Linked DNA regions of Tardiphaga sp. 709. The protein of the gene in region 2 binds, or shares a complex with, the protein of the main gene of each other region. Links are inferred from orthologs where the notes say so. Each region holds a gene or a part of one and is shown on either strand. Other genes may lie near its edges. The genes, in order: ccmE and ccmB.

The links.
Region 1: the proteins of ccmB (region 2) and ccmE are in contact, whole or in part, in a solved structure (PDB 8CE8), measured with the Escherichia coli proteins. The link is inferred for Tardiphaga sp. 709 from one-to-one orthologs.

Annotation. Positions count from the first base shown.
Region 1 is NZ_CP135529.1:5,947,059-5,950,208, reverse strand. What follows is about bases 248-3,082. They hold ccmE (cytochrome c maturation protein CcmE), read right to left. Parts: upstream 1,992-3,082; coding sequence 1,503-1,991; downstream 248-1,502. Other genes in these bases: ccmI (c-type cytochrome biogenesis protein CcmI), read right to left, coding at 1,998-3,082; RSO67_RS28465 (heme lyase CcmF/NrfE family subunit), read right to left, coding at 248-1,506. In the rest of the region: more of RSO67_RS28465, read right to left, coding at 1-247; more of ccmI, read right to left, coding at 3,083-3,116. UniProt on the Escherichia coli protein: Heme chaperone required for the biogenesis of c-type cytochromes. Transiently binds heme delivered by CcmC and transfers the heme to apo-cytochromes in a process facilitated by CcmF and CcmH.
Region 2 is NZ_CP135529.1:3,506,803-3,510,066, reverse strand. Bases 187-3,135 are described here. They hold ccmB (heme exporter protein CcmB), read left to right. Parts: upstream 187-1,298; coding sequence 1,299-1,973; downstream 1,974-3,135. Other genes in these bases: RSO67_RS17140 (DsbE family thiol:disulfide interchange protein), read left to right, coding at 3,024-3,135; ccmD (heme exporter protein CcmD), read left to right, coding at 2,848-3,027; RSO67_RS17150 (heme ABC transporter permease), read left to right, coding at 2,111-2,848; ccmA (heme ABC exporter ATP-binding protein CcmA), read left to right, coding at 700-1,302; acnA (aconitate hydratase AcnA), read right to left, coding at 187-469. Also shown: more of acnA, read right to left, coding at 1-186; more of RSO67_RS17140, read left to right, coding at 3,136-3,264. UniProt on the Escherichia coli protein: Required for the export of heme to the periplasm for the biogenesis of c-type cytochromes.

The DNA.
Region 1 (3,150 bases), 2.4 Mb from region 2 along the record:
GCCGGCATGGGCGAAGGCCGTGCCCCAAGCCGCGCGCGGCAATCCGCGCGCGCGACGGAATGCGGCGCCGAACGGCAGGCGAAACAGCATGGTGCGCTCGGCGATATCGACGATCGATCCGGCAATGACGAACACGCCGAGCCCGATCGCCAGCGGTGCCAGCGCCGCGCCGCCCGTGGTCCATGCCCAGATCAGTGCCACCGCCAGCAGCGCGGCAATGCCGGCCGCCATCAGCCTCTGCGTGACGCCTCTGAGATCGCCACGCTTCCACGCCAGCAGCGGCCCGAACGGCATCGCCAGCAGCAGCGGCACGAATAGCGGCCCGAAAGTGAGATTGAAGAACGGCGCGCCCACCGAGATTTTCTCGCCGGTCAGCATTTCCAGCGCCAGCGGATACAGTGTGCCGATGAACACGGTGGCGCAAGCCGTGGTGAGGAATAGGTTGTTCAGCACCAGCGCGCCCTCGCGCGAGATCGGCGCGAACAGTCCGCCCTGCTTCAGCGACGACGCGCGCCCCAGATACAGCATCAGGCTGCCGCCGATGAACAGGCACAGGATCAGCAGGATGAACACGCCGCGCGTCGGGTCCGTCGCAAAAGCATGGACGGAGGTGAGGACGCCAGAGCGCACCAGGAAGGTGCCGAGCAGCGACAGCGAGAAAGTCAGGATCGCGAGAAGTATGGTCCAGACCTTCAGCGCATTGCGCTTCTCCATCACCACGGCGGAATGCAGCAGCGCAGTGCCGGACAGCCATGGCATCAATGATGCATTCTCGACGGGATCCCAGAACCACCAGCCGCCCCAGCCAAGTTCGTAATAGGCCCAGTACGAACCCATCGCGATGCCCAGTGTCAGGAAGATCCATGCCACCAGCGTCCATGGCCGCACCCAACGCGCCCAGGCGGCATCGATACGCCCTTCGATCAGCGCGGCGACGGCGAAGGAGAAGGCGATGGAGAAGCCGACGTAGCCGAGATAGAGCATCGGCGGATGCACCGCGAGGCCGATATCCTGCAGCACCGGATTGAGATCGCGGCCCTCGAGCGGCGGCTGCGCCAGCCGCAGGAATGGATTCGAGGTCATCAGGATGAACATATAGAACGCCGCAGCGATCCAGCCCTGCACCGCCAGCACATGCGCGCGCAGCGACAGCGGCAGATTATTGCCGAAGGCGGCGACGAGCCCGCCGAACAGTGCGAGGATCGACACCCACAGCAGCATCGAGCCTTCGTGGTTTCCCCACACACCGGTGATCTTGTAGAGCAGCGGCTTTGCGGAATGCGAATTCTCGAACACGTTTGCGACGGAGAAATCCGACGTGACGTAGAGCGTCGTCAGCGCGAGAAACGACAGCCCCGCAAACAGCAACTGCGCCAGTGCCGTGGAGCGCGCGACATTCATCAATGCGGGATCGCGCAGGCGCGCACCGACGATCGGCACCGTCGACTGGATGAGCGCCAGCGCGAGCGCCAGCACCAGTGCGTAATGTCCGGCTTCGGCAATCACTGCGTCACCACGGGCTTGGCAGCGCCCTGCGACATTACCGGCTTGCCGTCAGCGCCTTCCTGCCACCGCCCCTGCTTTTTCAGCGCGTCAGCGACTTCCTTCGGCATGTAGTTCTCGTCGTGCTTCGCCAGCACGGTGTCGGCCTTGAACACGCCCGACGCATCCATCGCGCCTTCGGCGACAACGCCCTGCCCCTCGCGGAACAGATCCGGCAGGATGCCTTTATAATTCACCGGCAGCGTCGCGCCGCCATCGGACACCTTGAAGCTGACAGCCAGATTGTCGCCGCGCACCAGCGAGCCTTGCTCGACCATGCCGCCGAGACGGAAGCGCTTGCCAACCGGTATCTGCTTTTCGGCAACCATCTGCGGTGTCGAGAAGAACACGATGGAGTCGCGCAGCGCGTTGAGCACGAGTCCGGCCGCGATGGCGAGCACCACCAGCGCTCCACCAATCATCGTCAATCTTCGCTGCTTGCGCGTCATTGGAAGTCACCCATCCAGCCCGGAATCTTTCAGGCCATCGTTCAGCTTGCGCAGCCGCTCGGCATCCGTGCCGACCGCCTCCCGTGCATCCGCCAGCGCGCTCTTTGCCTTGTCGCGCTCACCGAGCACCATATAGGCCCGCACCAGCCGCAACCATCCCTCGACGTCGCTGCCGTCCTGCTTGAGCCGCGTGGCGAGCCGGTCGACCATGCCGTGGATCATCGCATTGCGGTCACCGGCATTCATGCCCTGTACCGACGCGATCGTGTCTTCCGACAGAGCCGGCAGGTTCGGGCCTGATTTCGGAGCGCTGCCGCCGACGCGCGCCAGGGCCGCCGTGACCACCGGACGCCATGGCGCATCCGCAGGTCCCTTTGCCAGCATGTCGCGCCAGATCACCGCAGCGTCGCTGCCACGCCCATCCTGCTCGGCCGCGAGGCCCAGGAAGTAGCGTGCCTTGACCTCACCGGCATCGAGCGCGACAGCGCGTTCGAATTCGGTCTTGGCATCCGCGGTGATGACACCATTGGCGGCCATCGCCATGGCCTCGCCGAGATCGGCGCGTCGCGCAGCCGTATCGCCGGCATAGGTGATCGCATTGCGGAACGCGCGCACCGCGTCGTCGGTACGGCCGATCTTCGCCAGCACCGGTGCCAGCACGGTCCAGCCGCGACCGTCGGTCGGGTTTTTCTCGAGATGCTGCTCGACCTGTGCGACGAGATTGTCCAGCGGCTGGGTGGGACTCGGCGACTGATTGCGCGCGGCGAGCGGAAAGTCCGGCATGGCAGGCGAACCGAGCGGCAGATAGAAGCCGACGGCCAGCAGCGGCAGGCCGATCAGCGCCACCAGCGCCACCGCGCGGCGAAACCCAGGACTGCTGCCCACGGACGCCGCGCCCTCCGCATCAACGGCCGCCAGCAGACGACGGCTGATCTCGACACGCGCCGCTTCCGCCTCGGTCGGCCCGATCAGGCCGGCGGTGGTATCGCGGGAGATTTCGACGAGCTGATCCCGGTAGACGGTGGCCTCGGTGCCCCCCGCATCGGAGCGGGTCCGGCCAAGCGGCCACAACACGGCGAAAGTCGCCGCGGCGGTCATCAAGGCGAACACAAACCATAAGGCCATCAATGGGTTCCGGCGTAGTCTTGAGTCGATCTAA
Region 2 (3,264 bases):
GCTCCTTGTTCTGCTTGTACTCTTCGGCGACGTTTTTGCCGAACGCCTTGTTGTCACCGAAGAAGTTCACGATCACCGAATGGTCGATGACCAGATCGACCGGGACCAGCGGGTTGATCTTCTTGGGATCGCCCTTCAGCGCCTGCATCGCGTTGCGCATCGCGGCAAGATCGACCACCGCGGGGACGCCGGTGAAGTCCTGCATCAGCACGCGCGCAGGGCGGAACGAGATTTCGTGCTCGAGCTTGCGCTTCTTCAGCCATTTCGAGAAAGCAACGATGTCTTCCTTCTTGACGCTGCGGCCGTCCTCGTTGCGCAGCAGATTCTCGAGCAGGACCTTCATCGAATAGGGCAGCTTCGAAATGCCCGCGAGACCGTTTTTCTCAGCGAGCGGGAGGCTATAGTACACGTAAGTTTTAGCGCCCACCTTGAGGGTTTTTTGGCACTTGAAACTGTCGAGCGAGGTCATGTGAAGGGGTCCCAATTCAGTTGACCGATACCCGGAAAATGGTACCGAGACACCGTCGGCGGAGAAGGCCGGTTTGCTCGCAGGCGCCGATTGTGTGCTGCATCAAGTTCCGACTTATAGAATCTTTCTAGAACCGCTGCCATATCGACAATCGTTTGCAGCCCTGCGAAATGATGCAACAACGCCGCGGCGACCTCTGAACCAAATCAGATGGTCATGGAAGGGTTAGGATGCGGCTCTCGGGGCGCAATTTGAGATGCCTGCGGGGTGGCCGCGAAGTCTTCGCCGGGCTCGATTTCGATGCCACGGCAGGCACGACCGTGGCGGTCATTGGCCCTAACGGAGCAGGCAAAACCTCGTTGTTGCGGTTGATCGCAGGCCTGCTGGCGCCGGCCGAGGGCTCCATCACTCTCGAGGGCGGCGACGGCGAAATGACTGTTACCGAACAGGCCCATTACCTGGGCCACCGCGACGCCATGAAGCCGGCTTTGACGGTGACGGAAAACCTGACCTTCTGGGCCGACTTCCTCGGTGGCACGCCGGCCGATCCAGCCACGTGCATTGCAGCAGTGGGCCTCTCCCATGCCGCGGCGCTACCCGCGGGCTTCCTGTCGGCCGGCCAGCGCCGCCGGCTGTCGATCGCGCGATTGCTGACCGTCCGCCGGCCGATCTGGCTGCTCGACGAGCCGACAGCGGCGCTCGATCTGGTCAGTCAGCGGGTATTCGCGGGACTGATGACGGATCATCTCGCCACTGGCGGTCTGATTATCGCTGCGACCCATGGCCCGCTCGGCATTCCTGCACGGGAGTTGCGCATCGGGGGCGAGGCGTGAGTGCCCTTGGCGCGTTGATTCGACGCGACATCCGCATTGCCGTCCGGGTCGGCGGCGGGGCGCTGATCGGTGTGCTCTTCTTTCTGACGGTTATCGTGCTGATGCCCTTCGCGCTGGGGCCGGATCTAGCGCTGCTGGCACGGCTGGGGCCGGCGATTCTATGGCTCGGGGCGCTGCTCGCGAGCCTGCTGACCCTCGACCGGCTGTTCACTGCCGATCACGACGATGGTTCTCTGGATCTCATCCTGATGAGCCGGACGCCGCTGGAACTCGCCTGCGCCGCCAAGGCCCTTGCCCACTGGCTGGCCGCAGGCGTGCCGCTGATCGTCGCGACGCCAGTGCTGGGGCTGCTGCTCAATCTCGACGGTCCGTCGACGCTGGCAGTGGCGCTGACGCTACTGGCGGGTACGCCAGCACTGACTTTCACTGGCATGATCGGTGCCGCACTGGCGGTGACGCTGCAGCGCGGTGGGCTCTTGCTGGCGGTGCTGGTGTTGCCGTTGTCGATCCCGGTGCTGATTTTCGGCGTTGCGGCGTCGAATGCCGCCATCCTTGAGCAGGGGGCGCTGACATTCTCGACCCCGTTCTCCATTCTCTGCGCGCTATCGCTGGCGAGCCTCGTGATCGGGCCTTTTGCGGCGGCGGCGAGCCTGCGGCATGGACTGGATTGAGACGGTTGGAATAATCGCGACAGGCTGAGACACTGGATTGACCTGGGTGGATTGACTTGGGTCAACTCGTCGCGAGCTGTGTTGAACGAGAATAAGTTGCATTGATCGCGGACAGAGCCGCGACTATTGGAAATGCCATGACGCTGACCGAACTCGCCAATCCGACCCGGTTCCTGTCGCTTGCCACACGCATCCTGCCGTGGCTGGCGATAGTGACGGGCGTTCTGCTCGCCATCGGCCTGTATCAGTCGGCCATGGCCCCGGATGACTACCAGCAGGGTGCCACCGTCAAGATCATGTTCATCCATGTGCCGAACGCCTGGCTATCGATGTTCGTCTGGGGCGTCATGAGTGTGGCATCGCTGGGCACGCTGGTGTGGCGGCATCCGCTCGCCGATGTCGCCGCCAAGGCGGCGGCGCCGATCGGCGCCGCCTTCACCTTTCTCGCGCTGGTCACGGGATCGCTCTGGGGCCGGCCGATGTGGGGCACCTATTGGGAATGGGACGCCCGACTGACTTCGGTGCTCATTCTGTTTCTGATGTATCTCGGCCTGATCGCGCTGTGGCGCGCCGTCGAAGATCCATCGCGCGCGGCGCGCGCCGCTGCGGTGCTGACGCTGGTCGGTGCCATCAATATTCCGATCATCAAGTTCTCGGTCGATTGGTGGAATACGCTGCATCAGCCGGCTTCGGTGATAAAGATGGGCGGCTCGTCGCTCGACAAGTCGTTTTTGATCCCGCTGTTGGTGATGGCTGTGGCGTTCTCGCTGCTGTTTATCACACTGCATCTCGCGGCCATGCGTAACGAGATCCTGCGGCGTCGTTTGCGCGCGTTACAGATGTTGCAGGCCGCGAAGCCGGTGGCACTTCCGTGATGGCGCTTGGTCCCTACGCATCTTTCATCGTCACGTCCTACGCGCTGGTCGCAGCGGTGGTGCTGATCCTCATCGTGTGGATCGCCATCGATCACCGCCGCGTCCGTGCGCGGCTGCATGAGTTGGAATCCTCCGGCGTGGCGCGGCGCTCGGGTCGTGGTACGACGGATCTCACATGACCACGCAGGCCACTCCGAAGCGCCGCTGGGTACTGGCATTGCCTCTGCTGATCTTTGCCGCGCTCGCGGCGCTATTCTGGTTTCGGCTCGGAGCCGACCCCGCGAAACTGCCCTCGGCATTGATCGGCCGCGCCGCGCCCCAGACGACATTGCCGGCACTGGAAGGCCTCACCGATAGCGGTGCGCCGGTGCCGGGTCTCGATCCCGCAGCCTTCAAGGGCAAGGTCAGTCTCGTCA